Regions from separate parts of the Ruegeria sp. AI3 genome, predicted to be linked through region 1. Evidence: riboswitches for the same ligand, from Rfam matches in the RefSeq annotation. Region 1 holds a riboswitch; each other region holds the start of a gene.
The links. A riboswitch is a leader RNA that binds a small molecule or an ion and turns the genes downstream of it on or off. The one in region 1 is predicted to bind cobalamin.

Region 1 (4,018 bases):
CAGTTTGATAGTCCAGCAGGACAAGGAATTCGGGGTTCGAGGCGGCGACGGCCTCCCACGAGGTGCGGCCCCAGCTTGTGTCCATGTCATGGGTGACGTTGACGCCGCCAGCCGCTGCGATCATCGCGTCAGGAATGGCGTATTTGCCTGCGGTAAAGGGCGCATCGGCCGGGCCGTCCAGCAGGAAGACACGGGGTTTTTCCAGATCGGCGGTTTTGGCCTCGATCGCGGCCAGATGGTCTTTCCAGCCCGAGACCAGCGCGTTCGCTTTGTCTTCGACCTGCATGACCGTGCCCAGGCGTAGAACGTCGTCAAACAGCAGATCCATGGTGGCTTCGGGACGGTCTTTGTTCAGGTGAATGCAGCTTTCGGTCAGCACCATTGTCTTGATGCCAAAGGGCTCCAGCGTGTCGGGGGTAACGTCGCCGCCGGGTTTCATGCCGTAGTACCATCCGGCGAAGAACATGTCGGGCTCAACCGCGACGAGGTTTTCGACCGTCGGATATTTCGGAGCGAGTTCGGGAATGTCACCGCGTTGCGCGTCGAAATCGGGGCTGGTCTTGTACCAGCCGGTGATGCCGGTCAGACCAACGATGCTGTCCTGAAGACCCAGCGCAAAGGCCATGTCGGTCATGTTCATGTCATGAACCACGATCCGCTCGGGCTTGCTGTCGAACACCAGAGGTTCACCGCAATTGTCGACGGTGATCTCTTGCGCGGCAGCGCCGCCCGCCAGCGCGCTTAGGACCGCAGCGGACAAAAGTTTCAGTTTCATCAATCTCTCCTGTTAAGATGAAAGCTCTCGTTTTCGGATGTCCAGCGCGGGGATCACGCGTCCTTCGTGCTGGAAACACAAATAGTCAACACCAAAAGTCTCGCGCACGCGGTCTGGTGTCAGAACCTCGGAGACCGGGCCGAAGGCCGTCAGCTGCGCATTCTTCATGAGGGCGACGTGGCTGGCGAATTCGGGGATCATGACCAGATCGTGGACGATCATCACAACCGTCACGCCCAACTCGGCGACCAGAGACAGCATGTGCCCTTTGGCATCGGGGTCGAGATGGTTGGTCGGCTCATCCAAAAACAGCAGCGAGGGGTTCTGCGCCAAAGCCCGTGCGATATGAGCGCGCTGGCGCTCTCCGCCGGACAGTTTTGCCATCTGTTTGCCGGCCAGATGGGACAGCTCGGTGGTGTCGAGCACGCGCTGCAGGTCCGTTTGAAGAGCTTCTGCGGATTTGTCGGCCCTGATCGGGATTTGCCCAAGGGCCACATAGTCGCGCAGGTGCAGCCGCCCGTCGGGTACTTCCTGCTGGCCGACAACGGCAATCCGTCTGGCCCGCTCCAGCGAGGACAGTTTCCGCAGGCTTTGATCCTGAATACGCACATCGCCTAGCGCCAGTTTTGCGACCCCGCACAAGAGGTTGAGCAGCGTCGTTTTGCCCGCCCCGTTCGGGCCAGCGACGGCCAATATCGCGCCTTCCTCAAGCGAGAACGAGGTGTCGCGCAGCAGAACATCGCCGTTCAGGGCGTAATATTCCAGATTTTCAGCGACCAGAAAGCTCATGCCGTGCCCTCCGGTGGCAGGCAGGGCATGCGCGACAGGGTTTTGGTATAGAGCGCCAAAGGACGGGTCGAGGCGCTGGTCCAGCCATTCTCACTGTCGCGAAATTGATGGGCGAACTCAGCCAAAGCGCTCAGATCAGCAGGGGATTGAATGTCGCCGAACAGATATTGCGCCTTGCCATTGGCCTGCAGCCCGACGGTCATCGGGCGATCACACCCGGCCATACAGTCGATCAGGCGTGTCGAGAACCCTTCGGGCAGCTGGCGGTCCAACGCTTCTTTTGCCTCGTGCGCAGGGATCGGCCCATTGCAGGTGCCGCATATCAGGACGAAATGATCAGCCATGGCACGCGTCGCCGACTTGAACGAAAGCCGATTGAAGGCAAAAGCCATGAGTTGCATCAGCACGCAGATGTGCCATCGAGCCTCCTTCCGGGACACCCCGCCCCGGGTTGGTTAAACTGTGATGGCAGGTCTCCTGACTTGCGGGTCATTGCTCGGCCAACCTTCCCGACCTTTGGGGCCAGTGGTTTTGTGGCGTCGCTCTCCGCTTACAGTTGCGGGGGCAGTCACGGCATTGGCCTTTGGGCCGCACCGTATTCCCATTTTCATCCCTCAGACACAGGCCGTCGGGAACCATCCAGAGCAGCTAGTCTGCTCACGCTCCTATTGTCAAGCACAGGAATCGCGCTAGCGGACCACACGCAGGATCGGCCTGCGCGCGGGTTGGCCCGGTCCGACGCCATTTGTCGGGAACTGGCTAGCCAGGGTCAAACCGGCCTGTATCAGATGGGCGTCCGGATAGCCTCCGGTCAATTCGTTCAAGGCATCGCGCGCTGCCGGAGTTTCGTCGCGGCGCATGTGATGCAGCATCCGGAGCAGGGCGTGCTCGTCACATGTCAGTTCTTGCCGTGTTTCAGCACAAAGCGGGTCTTTGAAGGCCAGACCCAGAGGGCGGGTGTGTAGCGTGGCCTTGATAATCTTGAAGACCAGATGCGCCAGAACAAGCCCCTGATCGCGCCCCCAACGCTCGGTCGCTACCGAAAAGGCATGTTGCCAAGCCTGTGTTTCCGGCTCTGTGAAGCTGAGGATGAAGTGCCGCATGACAGGCAGCAAACCGCGTTCGAAACCGTCAAATTCGATGCGGGGCAGTGTGTGGTTGGATGCCGAGTGTTTCATGCGCGTTCCCTTTTGGGGTCGAGGGCTTTCGCGGCCAATGGGTGGACGTTTTGCGGAAGCGTATTGGGATCAACTGGCGTTTCAAGACGCGGTGATGCAGCGCGGACGGAAAAGCTGAGATCAGCCTCAATCGCCTGCCTCAGTTTTGGTTTCAATGCGCAGCCATGGCGACTGGCAACAGCGTCCATGGCCAACAGATCGGCGAGGGATTTTCGCATGTCAGGTTATCTTTCGGTCGCAAAAATGGGACCGGGCGATGATTCCAACGGAATCTGACTGGGTCAGCCATTAACTGACTAAATTAGTCAGAAAATGCAAGCGCGAAATTCTTAATGAAGTCAGTAGTCGGCAACCAACAGGAAATCCGGCGCTGCATCTTCTTCGATTGTTGCAAAGCGGGGGATCGGGTCTTCAAATACGTTGTCCGTCCGGTCGTCATTCACGGTTGAGACTTCGCCAATCAAGCAATCCCCACCTTCCGCCCAGAAGGCATGCCAGATGCCGGGCATCAAGGTCACGCTCTGACCTGGCTTCAGGCGCAGATGCTCTCCGGGCCCTATGGTGACAGGGCAGGCATCGCTGGGAACAGTGACTGGGGTATCCCGGTCGATACCGCCATCGGGGTCCGAGGCATAGATTTCCATAACCAGATCGCCGCCGCCTCGGTTGATGATGTCCTCGGCTTTGACGATATGGCGGTGCATCGGCGACAGCTGTTTGTCGCGAGAGATCAGCAGCTTTTCGGCATAGAGCATACCGCGCCCCCGGCTCAGATCGCTGACGTTGCCGTTGCGCAGGGTGAACAGGAACAACCCAAGTTCATCGAACTTGCCTTGACCATAGTCGGTGATATCCCAACCTAGCCCATGGGCACGGATACTTTCCGCCTGAGTGTTGCGCATCTGCTCAGGTGTCCAATCTGCAAAAGGCGGCAGAACGGCACCAAATGAACTGATGAATGCCTGGGCTTCGGTCTTGATACGGTTGATTTCGGATCGTTTCATCTCGGACTCTTCGTAGGGCTATAATTCATGCGACCAGGGCGGGTTGGCCCCGGCGCGCGAGACGGTCACAGCAGCCACCTCTGCGCCCAAGGTCAAGGCGTCGCGTAGCGCATCCGGGGACAGTGCTTTCAATCCGGGCTTTGTCAACTGGCCAGCCCGTTCCAGCGAGGCCAAAACCCCGGCATTGAACGTGTCCCCCGCGCCAACCGTATCCACAACTTGCACCGGTTTGACTGGGACTGAGACCACAGCACCGTTGGCCTGATAACCTG
Region 2 (4,018 bases), on a different contig from region 1:
CTCTATTGGCCCCTGGTCATTCCACCGGCGACTTCGCTGTCGGAGATTGGGTGCTGGCCGATGACAAGAATCGCGTTCAGCATCTGCTTGACCGGCGCAGCCTGTTGCAACGCCGTGCTGCCGGAACCGGAGCCGAGGCGCAACTGATCGCAGCCAATGTTGACGTGCTGTTCATCGTCAGCTCGTGCAATGCGGATTTCAATGTGCCCCGGCTCGAACGGTATCTGGCACTGGCGCATCAGGCGGGCTGCTATCCTGTCGTGGTCCTGACCAAAGCAGATAGCTGCTCGGACCCCGCAGCCTACGCCAAGCAGGCCGAAGCGCTGGCACCGTTTTTGACAGTCCTGACGGTCAACGCGCATGAAGCGTTAGACCTGCAGCAGGTTCTGGCATGGTGTCCGGCGAGTCAGACAGCGGCTTTGGTCGGGTCATCCGGGGTTGGCAAAACAACGCTCGCCAACGGAATGACCGGGCAGGATCAGGCAACAGCCACAATCCGCGAGGATGACGCCCGAGGCCGCCACACCACGACGTCTCGCGTCTTACATCCGATGCAAAATGGCGGTTGGCTGGTCGACACCCCCGGCATGCGCGCCCTGCGCCTGCTCGACGCGCAGGACGGGGTGGACGAAGTGTTCTCGGACATTCTGGAGCTGGCCCAAACCTGCCGGTTCTCGGATTGCCAGCATGAGGCCGAGCCCGGTTGCGCTGTGCAGGCGGCGATTGAAGCAGGCACACTGGATGCAGATCGGTTGGAACGCTGGCGCAAGCTGAGGCGCGAGGATCAGCGCAACTCTGAGACCGTGGCCGAGGCGCGGGCACGCGACAAGGCTTTCGGCAAGATGGTCCGATCTGCGATGCACGGAAAATCCGCGCGGCGCGGCGATTGAAACACGGGCTGAAAAAGGGGCGTCGGTCCGCCGGCGCCCCCCATCAAGCGATCAATCGTGGCCAGAGCACCGCATTTCGGCGGGCAAACACACCGATATGGCCGATCTCCCGAACACCAAACTCTTCCGGTGACAACAGGTGACGGCGTGCTTTTGGACCATAAAGCTCGGCCAACCGCCAAACGGCAGCTTCTGGGACCATCTCATCATCTGTGAAGGCAAAAAGGTCGACGGGAACGTCAGCATCCTGCCACGTAGCTTGCGGCAGTGTGTCTCCGATCTCGGGCAGATAGCTTTGCGGCGCGGTGCACCATTTGCGCCATTGCCAATAGACCTTAGGCGGTAGGTCTGTTCCAAACCCAAGTGCCTTGCCCGGCAAATACCCCAGGCCGCTCACGACCAGAGGCACATGCCCATACCAGAACAACCCGGCCAGAGCGCGGTACGGCCAAGGATGATCGCCCAACTTCACAAGGCCAGAACAGACGCAGATCATGCGATCAATCTTTTCGATATCCGGCTGCACTGGCCCCAGCATCCCTCCAAGCGAATGACCAACTGACCATTGCTGCGACAGCGGGAACCGTCGGCGCATCTCGGCCCGCGCGGCGGGCATGTCCTGCAACGCCCAATCGGCCATCGAAATCTTCGACCGACGCTGTGGGCCCGATTTCGAATGCCCGAATTCCCGGTAGTCGTAGATCAGACAGGCGATATCACGATCCGAGGCCAACCATTGTGCGAAATGCTTGTAGTAGTCTCGCGGAACCCCTGTCGCGCTGTTGACCACCACTACGGTTTCGGGCTGCGCCACGGGCCGGTAGATCCGCCCGGACAGGGCACCATCCCCCACCGGGATCTGAACATCTTCGATCAGCACTGTTTGGTTTGCATCCAACATGGGCATCCTCGGTGGAAAACTGAACTGATGAGTTCACATTGCAACTTGACCCCAGACAGCCCATGCAAGTCAACTGCGATCCCGCTTGACCACGCGTCCACTTTGCGGATCGTCTTTCCGCAGCGCAGAAAGTTCAACTTGACTCAGAATGGTTATGAACGCTAGCGATGGTTCGATGGTTCCCGGCTTTCACAAGAAGTCGGGATGAAAAGGGAACACGGTGCGGTTTTCCCCGGCTTGCTCGGGACGAACCAAATCCGCGACTGCCCCCGCAACTGTAAGCGGTGAGCGATGTCGAAGATCCACTGGCCGAAAGGCCGGGAAGGTCGGCAAAGCGATGACCCGCAAGTCAGGAGACCTGCCATCGTCAACATAACCCAAACTCGGGCGGGGTGTCCGGGCAGGCCGTGACAGACCCTATCTGCCCCACCTGATCCCAGCCCCTGTCCACCGCGCGGAGGGCGCAGGATGATCTGGAAGACGAAGACACATAGGTTCTCAGCAACCATCTGCCAACATACCGGCAAGACTTGCCCTGCATTGGCACGGCTGGCGCGTTCGATGGTTGACGCACTGGACCAAGCCGGTCCGGCGACCACATCGGATTTCGAAATCGAAGGCAGCAGCGACCTGACCCATTGCACGGACGGCTGCCACGCCCGGTTTCGGGCCAGCCAGTCTCGGGTGCGGGTCTATTGCGGAGCGGACCCTAATGCCGACAGCGAGACCCTCCATCGCTACGCCGACCTTATGTTCGGAACCGAAACGAGCAGCCTGCCTAGCGCAGCGATGACATCCCTGCCCTGCGCCATGCTCGAGGCATCAGTGATTGCGCCGCGCAAAACGACCCCGGCGGAACTGCAACTGTCGGCTTAGGAGTCTGCCAAAGCTCGGGCGGGCAAGGTGGCCCAGTGCTTCTGCGCATCGGTTTCGACCGCGCAGGGGCGTAGCTTGCGCAACCGATCCAGCGCTTGGGTTGGAGCCTCGCCGCATTCGATCATCAACCGCAACACAACCATGCCAGAGCGACCACATCCGCCCTGACAATGGACAAGCACGCGCCCTCCGCCAGACAAAGCCTGCCGCGCCGCGGCACTAACATCGGGCCATTGCGCATCAACCTCTGACGGTGGCACGCCGAAATCCTGAATCGGCAGATGCACCCAGCGGCTGGCGCGCCCCTGAACGTCGCGGCCAAAATCGCGGGCTCCAAACTGGACCAGCTCGGCCTCGGTTGTCATCGAAAGCACGAGCCCCGGCCTCCAATCTCCAATCGTTTCAAGGTCGCCTGCATAGTCGCCGCCCTTTCCCGGCATCGACGTTAGGGCAAGTGTGCCCCCGCCCACTTGCAAAGCATGAATGACCAAATTCGTCATGACAGCATCCCCCCGGAAGCGTTGATCCTGACTTTAGGCTTGATTCACAATCTGCAGAGTGTACCCCTGACGCGCCGGTTTCCAAAACAAAATCGTTCTTCAACTCATGTGGACGCGGGCGGCGCAGGCCTCTACGCTGCGGTGACGTTCCGAATCCGCCAGAGCAGACATGACCGACTCAGACAGCCCCGCCTATCAGGTTCTCGCCCGAAAATACCGCCCGGAAACCTTTGCCGATCTGGTGGGTCAGGATGCGATGGTCCGCACGCTCAAAAACGCGTTCGAGGCGGATCGCATCGCGCAAGCCTTTGTCATGACAGGCATTCGCGGAACCGGTAAAACCACGACCGCACGGATCATTGCGAAAGGCATGAACTGCATCGGACCGGACGGAACTGGCGGACCCACGACCGAGCCTTGCGGCCAATGTGAGCACTGCGTCGCCATCATGGAGGGCCGTCATGTCGACGTAATGGAGATGGACGCCGCCAGCCGCACCGGCGTCAATGATATTCGCGAGATTATCGACAGTGTTCGCTACCGCGCTGCCTCGTCCCGCTACAAAATCTACATCATCGATGAGGTCCACATGCTGTCGACCAGCGCCTTCAACGCGCTGCTCAAGACGCTCGAGGAGCCGCCGGCGCATGTGAAGTTCATCTTTGCCACAACCGAGATTCGCAAGGTTCCCGTCACGGTTCTGTCGCGCTGCCAACGCTTCGACCTGCGCCGGATCGAACCCGAGGATATGATCGGCCTGCTACGCAAGATCGCCTCTGCTGAAAGCGCTGAGATTGCCGAGGATGCGTTGGCGCTGATCACCCGTGCTGCCGAGGGATCTGCTCGCGACG
Region 3 (4,018 bases), on a different contig from region 1:
GGGATTTCCGTTTCTTCTAACCCGTGGCTTTCGCGGAAGACGACGTGCATGGGCCTTACTCGGCGGCCTCGGTCACACCCGCGAGGATATCGCGGATTTCCGCTTCTTTGATATCGTCATGCTCGGCGATCACCACCATGCGCGAGCGGCGTTCCTCACCGGGGCCCCATGGACGGTCGTATTGATGACGCACACGGGCACCCACGGCCTGCACCAGCAGGCGCATCGGCTTGCCTTGCACGGCGGCATAGCCTTTGACGCGCAGGATGTTCAGCTCATTGGCCAGACGTTCGATCTTGGCGACCAAATCGGCAGGATCGGACTGTTCCGGCAGATCAACGATGATGCTTTCGAAATCGTCATGCTCGTGATCGTGGTGACCGTCGTGATGCGAAGGACGAGCGTCCATGTCATCCTCGGCTGCGGCCTCAAGACCCAGAACGACGCGCACATCCACGGCGCCTTCGGCCACTTCGACAACGGGCAGCGGGCGAGGGGCCTCGGCGGCGATGATCTCTTTGGCTTTTGCCACGCCTTCGGGACCGGCCAGATCAGGCTTGGTCAGCAGGATGATATCGGCGCAGGAAATCTGATCCTCAAACACCTCGGATAAGGGCGTTTCATGGTCGATCGAGTCATCAGCCATGCGCTGAGCGTCCACCGCTTCGACATTCGGAGCAAAGCGACCAGCGGCGACGGCCTCGGCATCGGCCAGCGCGATCACGCCATCAACAGTGATTTTCGATCGGATATCGGGCCAGTCGAACGCCTTCAGCAGCGGCTTGGGCAGGGCGAGGCCCGAGGTTTCGATCAGGATGTGATCGGGGCGCGGCTCCAGCGCCATAAGGGCTTCGATGGTCGGGATGAAATCATCGGCCACAGTGCAGCAGATGCAGCCGTTCGCCAGTTCCATGATGTTTTCCGCCGGACAATCCGGGATCGCGCAGGATTTCAGGATATCGCCATCGACGCCGACATCGCCGAACTCATTAACAACCACGGCCAGACGCTTGCCTTGCGGGTTCTGCATCAGGTGCTTAACGAGAGTTGTTTTGCCCGAGCCCAAGAAGCCAGTGATCACGGTGACGGGGAGTTTTTCCAAGTTGCTCATTTCAGGGCTCCAATCGGGGGAATACGGGCTGCGCAGTTTTTGCGGAAGTGTTCAGGGCGCTCACGCCATTTGACCAAGCCGTCCTCGGTCGCGAGGTACTTGGTGGCGCCGTCCACGATCACGTCGACATGGTCGGTTTCGTTCAGATGTTCATAGACGAAGGTCCAGCGTTCCGGGCCGCCACGCAGCACGATGGAACAGCCCTCGTTGCAGTTGGATAAACACTCCACGGCTTTAAGGGTTATCCCTTCCGGCAGGTCCGCCTGTTCAAGCGCCTTGTGCAACAGGGTGCCGGGGCGTTTCGCGTCGTCTTCAACGGGCAGTCCGCGACGACAGGTGGTGCAAACCAGCAATTCGACCGGAGCGGTCTCGGTCATGTCTCTCATCCCCCCAAATCCTCATCGTGGGGGACGGGGTTTCATGCGGGTCCCTTGACCCGACACCGGAACACCCCGTCCGGTTTCATCTTCGGGCGCTGGCAGGTCTCCCGGCTTGCGGATGTCAGAGGCGTCCTCTGTCGGATGTCCCGCCTTCCCGGCTTTGCGCCAGTGGCTCGGGCACCCTCTCCGGTCACGGTCGCGGGGGCGGCTGCGTTTGGCGGAAAACCCGTTGACGCATTCCCTTTTCATCTGCTCTCACAGACACCAACAGGAGGCTCATGCGGCACCGACCCTCAGCTTGTCAAGCGCGATGCAGTCCAGACCGCTGTGGTGCGTTGAAAAGCGACCTGCCAGCGTCGCTAGGCGGCATGAATCGGGCGCTGAGGCGTGGTCGCATGGCCTTAGGGCGCAAACGGAGGCGAAATCCATGAAAGTAGGTTTTATCGGGCTTGGGAATGTGGGCGGCAAGCTGTCGGGGTCATTGCTGCGTAATGGAATCGACCTGACGGTTCATGACCTGAGTTCCGATCTGGTTGAGGCCTTCGTCGCGCAGGGGGCCAAAGCGGCTGATAGCCCGGCCCAGATGATGCGCGATTGCGATGCCGTGATCACCTGCCTGCCGTCGCCTGCGGCTTCGGACGCGGTGATGCAAGAGATGCTGCCCGAGGTTGGTCCAGGTAAGATCTGGATGGAGATGTCCACCACCGACGAGGCTGAGGTCAAGCGGTTGGGGGCTTTGGTTTTGGAGCGCGGAGGGGCCGCAGTCGATTGCCCTGTCTCGGGTGGCTGTCACCGCGCGGCGACGGGCAATATCTCGATCTTCGCTGGCTGCGACCGCGACACGTTCGAACTTATCTTGCCCTTCCTGACCACCATGGGGCGGCGCGTTCTGCACACCGGAGAGCTCGGCTCGGCCTCGGTTCTGAAGGTGCTGACCAACTATCTTGCCACGGCCAACCTGATCACCTGTGCCGAAGCGCTGGTCACCGCCAAGGCCGCCGGTATGGATTTGAACACCACCTATGAGGCCATCAAAATCTCGTCAGGGACCTCGTTCGTGCACGAAACGGAAAGCCAGGTGATCCTGAACGGTTCGCGCGATATTTCGTTTACGATGGATTTGGTGAAAAAGGATATCGGCCTCTTTCAGGACGTCGCCGACCGCGCCGGTGTTCCGCTGGAAATCAATCCGGTGATGATCAAGATCTTTGAGGATGGCATCGCCCGGTTTGGCGAGCGTGAGTTGTCGCCAAACATCATCAAACGCCTGGAGGAGGCCACGGGCTTGGACATCCGCGCACCGGGTTTTCCTACGGAAATGCAGGACGATGAGCCGGAAGAACCAGGGTACGAGGTTGTGCCTCAGGGGCGTTCCTCCTGAAAACTGATTTCCGAAGACGGTATTTAGAGGAAGGGGATGTGGAGGCGAGTACCGGAATCGAACCGGTGTACACGGATTTGCAATCCGCTGCGTCACCACTCCGCCAACTCGCCTTTTCAAGTAAAATCAAATACTTGCCGTGGTGTGGTGGGCGTTTTAGCAGCTTTCATCGGGGGCGTCCAGAGGATTGCCGTCGATTTTGGGCCGCAAATCAATATTTGTGGGCGGCCGGTCTAAACGGATCGTGAACCAGGCTTGCGGCATCTGGGCCGTTGTCGAGACAGGTCGAGTGTGGCACAAGCCATTTATCCAAGGGATTGAAAAGAGAGATCAGATGTCAGATTTCGCAGCCCGGCGCCGCACCATGGTTGATACGCAGGTACGACCCTCGGATGTGACCAAGTTTCCAATTATCGACGCGATGCTGTCCGTTCCGCGTGAAAGCTTTGTGCCAACTGCACAGCGCGAAGCGGCCTATGTCGAAGGGTTGATCGATCTGGGCAACAACCGCTGCATTCTTGAGCCGCGCACTCTAGCCAAGATGTTGGATGCGCTGAATATCTCCAATGAAGAAATGGTCCTCGATATCGCGTCGGCCTACGGGTATTCGACCGCAATCGCCGCTCGAATGGCGCAGCTGGTGGTAGGCGTCGAATCCGACGAACATCTTGCCTCTGAGGCGCAAAGCGTGCTGACGGAAGAAAACGTCGATAATGCCGTCATCCATGTAGGTCCTCTTGAAGAAGGGGCTGCCGAGCATGGCCCTTATGACGTGATTATGATACAAGGTGGTGTCGAACATGTGCCCGACGCGGTGCTGGACCAATTGAAGGATCAGGGCCGGATCGCATGTCTATTTGTGGACGGGCAACTGGGTACGGTTCGCATCGGTCGCAAGGCCGGTGGTGTGGTCAGTTGGCGGGATGCCTTCAACGCCAGTGCGCTGGTTTTGGACGGTTTTTCCCAAGAGTGTGCATTTTCGCTATAGTCCGCTGACTGTTGTTTCCACCACCTTGATTAGTTGAACATAAAGACGCAAACTGCCGGAGAGGCAGCGTAATTTCGATTTGAGAGGATTTGGTATGCGTGGAAAGACAGCGGGAAAGCTGGTCAAAGCGCTTGCAGTGACTGCGGCCATTGCCCTGA
Region 4 (4,018 bases), on a different contig from region 1:
CATCCGCATACCCGGCTTCAGATTGTCCAGCATCCAACGAGTACCGATGCTGTCCGGCTGCGCCTTGGCCGTGATCGTAATGGATCGCGGACGTGATGGGGATGACGAGATCGTATAGGTCCGATGCACAACGCCTCCCGGCTGCCCCGGTGCCGGAATCTCGAGCGTCAGGAACTGACCCGGATGGTAGGCAAACAAAGCCCCGGACGGGGCGCGGAACGTAAAGCTGGCGGTGTTTGGCGTCTCGGGCACGACCGAGACGCATTCCAGCCTCTCATCATCCTGCCAGATCGAGGCAACAGCGTTCAGGTCTTTCATCTCCGTCACTCCGCCGCCATCGTGTTGGGCGCAAAGTGACGCGCCAAAGCGCTGCAATACCAATCAGTGAATTGCAGAACACCGGATTCCTGGACCCCCGAATACGGCCCCGGCACATAGGCCGGACTGTTGATGCCCATCTGGTTGTCTTCCACCACGCGGCGATCTTCATCATTGGTGGCCATCCAGACCTCAGTCAGGCGCTTGACGTCATAATCGACCCCTTCGATCGCATCCTTGTTGACCAGCCACTTCGTGGTGACTTCGGTCTCGGTCGGGCTGACCGGAGTGACGCGGAAGACAATCGAGTGATCGGCCAGGAAGTGGTTCCATGTGCTGGGATAGTGGAACTTCAGCAACGTCCCCGCATCGGCAAAGGGCGCGCGGCCCAGAAAGCGGCGCACCGCAGATTTGCCGTCCAGAGTGTAGCTTTCCGCCCCTTCCTTCAGCGGCATCCGCGCCAGACGGTATTGCCCGTCATCATGCAGATAGAACTGCGACGGCATCCCTGCAGCCTCGCAACGGTCGAAGTGAGCTTGCATGAAGGCCGGGGCTTCACCCCCTTCAATACCGGTTACCGAGGGATCATCAGGGAAGGTCCGGCACAGCGAAGGGTGGTTGCCGCCGCAGTGATAGCACTCGCGGTTGTTTTCCCAAACAAGCTTCCAGTTGCCCTTTTCGATGATCGTGCTTTCAAAGGCGACCTTGGCGTTGTTCAAATCATGCGGCTCCAGATAGGGCCGTGCTTTATTGGCGAAGGTGTCGAAATCGGGGGCTACATCTGCAAGACAGATATAGACCAGCCCGGCCAGTTCCCTGCAGTGGACGGTTTTCAGCCCGTGTTGTTTGGGGTCGAAATCAGGCCCCATATCACGCGCCCACAGCAATGAGCCGTCAAGCTCATAGGTCCACTGGTGATAGGGGCAGACCAGTTTGGGCGAGTTCCCCTTGGCCGCTTTGCAGATGATCGACCCGCGATGGCGGCAGGTGTTGTGGAAGGCCCGGATCTGATTGTCCGCACCGCGCACGATGATCACGCGGTATGCGCCCACAGTGTAGGTTACATAGTCGCCTGTTTTCACCAGTTCACATGCCGGAATGGCAAATAGCCAGTCGCGGTAGTGGATGGCCTCAAGATCGGCCTGAAATACATCTGGATCTGTATAGAATGCCTGTTCAAGGGCATAGGCCGGGTTTCGACGCGCCAACAGGCTTTGAACGTTGCTCACTTCTGGCTCTCCTGCCGCGCCCCGCGGCTTAGCTTGGGCAGATGACATCAGAGGCCAGTCCGGAGCCGTGCGAGGATCACGTCCGAAACTTGTGCCCCCACCGCCACCCGCGGTTTGACATATATGCAAGGCTGGTTTCCGGACTTGAAAGGGGCTTACGCCCGGTTTCGACACCTTCCCGGGATCCTCGTCCCAGTGGTTACCTGTCGAACCTGACCTTTCTTACCGTTGCGGGGGCAGCGCCGGAATTGCACCGGCTTCCCAATTCTCTGCCGCCCGAGAATCAGACAGCAGCACCTCACACGCGCAACCTACGCGGGGATGAATTCGCGGCTGAAAGCCTTGCGACATTTCCAGAAACAAAACAGACATGCCCAGCAGAAATGGAAACCTGAAACAGGGCTACAGCTTGAGGCAAGAACAAAAAAACGGAATTCACCCGTGTTGTGATGTGTCCCACAAATGCGCGTGCATGAAGGGCGCAATCGCAAGTGTTTTGCCCGCCAGCTTTTCAACACATCCTGCAGTGAGCTCAAGCGTCATCCATGCCTCGGGGATCGTCAGAAGGTCCGGATATGGCGTCTCTTTGTCAGTCGGGACAAACCCGAATAAGGGGTAGAAAGTCGGCACGCCCAACACAAAGACAGCGTCTGTTCCAATGGACCTCAAGTGCTTGATGCTGGTCTCCATCATCTCTCTGCCAACTCCGCGGCCTTGATGCTCGGGCGAGACACCGCAGGGCGCCAGAAGATAGCATTTAACGTCCGGGTGATCCTGGAAGACAAACGGGGTGAACATGACATTGCCCGCGATCTGCCCGTCACGCCTCACACTGATTGAAATCGTTTCCGGATGCTCAAGGAGATCTTCGGCGAGTTGAGCGATTTCTTCACCTTCCGGTTCGCCAAAAGCCAGCCTATGCACATTCAAGATGGCATCGGTTTCTGAACGGTTCATGATCCATCCCTATCCTGAGCTAAACAGCTTGCGCCGCGTCATACGGCGCGAGATTACCCAAACGACGCCCCAGAGGTCGCATTGGGCGAGCTTCGGCAAGACGAGCCGCTCAGGTCAATATGTTTCTTCGTACAATCGGCAGCGTGCGTCTGTGTCCAGGTGTGCGGTTGTCGCGATCTCGGATTGTTTGTGAGCTTGGTACACCTCGGCGAAGCCTTCGGGGAACCAGCCGGTCACAACCGGGTTGGAAACGAACCGGTCGAGCGCGTCTTCCAAGGTCTGAGGCAAGCGCACCAGCCCTCTTTGGTTCAGTTCTGCGACGTCCAAAAGCGAAAGATCCTCTTCAGTTGGAACGGGCGCGGGTAGCCCTTCTTCGATCCCCTTCGCCCCGGCCATGACAACCGCAGCAAGCGCCAGATGAGGCGAAGCTGCAGCGTCCGCCGCACGGTATTCGATATTGAACTGCCCCGCGATTGAGGCGGGGTCTTTTGCGGTCACAGGACAAATCCGCAAGGAAGCCTCGCGGTCGCGAAAGCCCAGATTGTTGAAAGCCGCAGACCAACGATGCGGTGTCAGGCGTTCATACGAGATCACCGAAGGCGCAGTCAGGGCCAGGATCGCATCCAGATACTTCAATACTCCAGCAGCGAAGGCACTCGTCAGATCCGACATGCCGCAGGGGCCGTCTTCGGCGTAGGTCAACGGCGCGCCATGATCATCCACAAAGCTCATATGGATATGGACCCCATTCCCAACGCTCGCGACATCTCGAATAGGGGTATAGGTAGCCCGCTCGCCATAGGCCTGTGCAGTCGCATAGGTCAGTTCGCGTACCATGATGGCCGCGTCCGCCGCGCGAACACCCAGCTCGGGGCCGATGACGACCTCATATTGGTTTGGGCCATATTCCTTCATGATCGAATCCGGCTTCAGACCGACCTGAGAAATCGCGTTGATCAAGGTCTCGCACAGATCCCGCTGCAGGCCAAAGCCCCGGTGACCATAGGCTTCGTTGGCCTGACTTGGCGGATCTTTCAGCTGGAACTCATGCTCGAACGCAGCCAATAAATTTGCCCCAGAGACCTTGTGCAGCCGCTCCAGCGCCGCCCTCAAAAGACTGCGCGTGCAGAAGTCCCACGGGTCTCCATCCAGCGTGACGATATCGCCCATAAGAAAGTGCAGGCCAGTTTCTTCGCCGAACTCGACCTTTGCCTCGGCCGTGGCGTCCGGGATCAGAAGAAGATCGCCCAGCGCGCCAAACGGGCTTTCGGCAATTCCGTCAAAGCAGTTGATCTGAACGTTCGTTGGTGTCCACCCGACCCCACGCTGCAACCGCTTGTTCAGTTGATCCGCCGGAAAGGCCTTGCCCCGTAATTTCCCGGCAAGGTCAGAGGTGGCGACAAACATCAAGGGGGTTTTGGGCATCATGGGTTGGGGTCCTGATTGTGGGATCGCATGGCATCCCAGGCTTCGATGCGGGATTTCGTCTGGTCCCAGTTGTCTTCGGCGATACG

Region 2: another riboswitch for cobalamin. It lies ahead of ACRZ95_RS22080 (hypothetical protein); the one in region 1 lies ahead of ACRZ95_RS15360 (DUF1636 family protein).
Region 3: another riboswitch for cobalamin. It lies ahead of ACRZ95_RS03490 (DUF1636 domain-containing protein); the one in region 1 lies ahead of ACRZ95_RS15360 (DUF1636 family protein).
Region 4: another riboswitch for cobalamin. It lies ahead of ACRZ95_RS17615 (aromatic ring-hydroxylating oxygenase subunit alpha); the one in region 1 lies ahead of ACRZ95_RS15360 (DUF1636 family protein).

What each region holds. Positions count from the first base shown of each region.
Region 1 covers NZ_JBQFYA010000010.1:40,911-44,928, reverse strand. The annotation lists gene ACRZ95_RS15370 (ABC transporter substrate-binding protein) at 1-775, opposite strand, end outside; gene ACRZ95_RS15365 (ABC transporter ATP-binding protein) at 788-1,564, opposite strand; gene ACRZ95_RS15360 (DUF1636 family protein) at 1,561-1,908, opposite strand; cobalamin riboswitch at 2,015-2,219, opposite strand; gene ACRZ95_RS15355 (hypothetical protein) at 2,254-2,742, opposite strand; gene ACRZ95_RS15350 (hypothetical protein) at 2,739-2,960, opposite strand; gene ACRZ95_RS15345 (D-lyxose/D-mannose family sugar isomerase) at 3,081-3,746, opposite strand; gene ACRZ95_RS15340 (carbohydrate kinase family protein) at 3,765-4,018, opposite strand, start outside.
Region 2 covers NZ_JBQFYA010000022.1:1,186-5,203, reverse strand. The annotation lists gene rsgA (ribosome small subunit-dependent GTPase A) at 1-890, shown strand, start outside; gene ACRZ95_RS22085 (alpha/beta fold hydrolase) at 934-1,791, opposite strand; cobalamin riboswitch at 1,952-2,171, shown strand; gene ACRZ95_RS22080 (hypothetical protein) at 2,260-2,667, shown strand; gene ACRZ95_RS22075 (phosphatase domain-containing protein) at 2,664-3,167, opposite strand; gene ACRZ95_RS22070 (DNA polymerase III subunit gamma/tau) at 3,337-4,018, shown strand, end outside.
Region 3 covers NZ_JBQFYA010000001.1:697,402-701,419, reverse strand. The annotation lists gene cobN (cobaltochelatase subunit CobN) at 1-50, opposite strand, end outside; gene cobW (cobalamin biosynthesis protein CobW) at 56-1,111, opposite strand; gene ACRZ95_RS03490 (DUF1636 domain-containing protein) at 1,108-1,488, opposite strand; cobalamin riboswitch at 1,572-1,775, opposite strand; gene ACRZ95_RS03485 (NAD(P)-dependent oxidoreductase) at 1,802-2,872, shown strand; tRNA gene ACRZ95_RS03480 (tRNA-Cys) at 2,912-2,985, opposite strand; gene ACRZ95_RS03475 (protein-L-isoaspartate O-methyltransferase family protein) at 3,207-3,860, shown strand; gene ACRZ95_RS03470 (TolC family outer membrane protein) at 3,955-4,018, shown strand, end outside.
Region 4 covers NZ_JBQFYA010000012.1:113,728-117,745, forward strand. The annotation lists gene ACRZ95_RS17610 (hybrid-cluster NAD(P)-dependent oxidoreductase) at 1-318, opposite strand, end outside; gene ACRZ95_RS17615 (aromatic ring-hydroxylating oxygenase subunit alpha) at 324-1,595, opposite strand; cobalamin riboswitch at 1,660-1,863, opposite strand; gene ACRZ95_RS17620 (GNAT family N-acetyltransferase) at 1,983-2,504, opposite strand; gene ACRZ95_RS17625 (glutamine synthetase family protein) at 2,619-3,929, opposite strand; gene ACRZ95_RS17630 (MurR/RpiR family transcriptional regulator) at 3,929-4,018, opposite strand, start outside.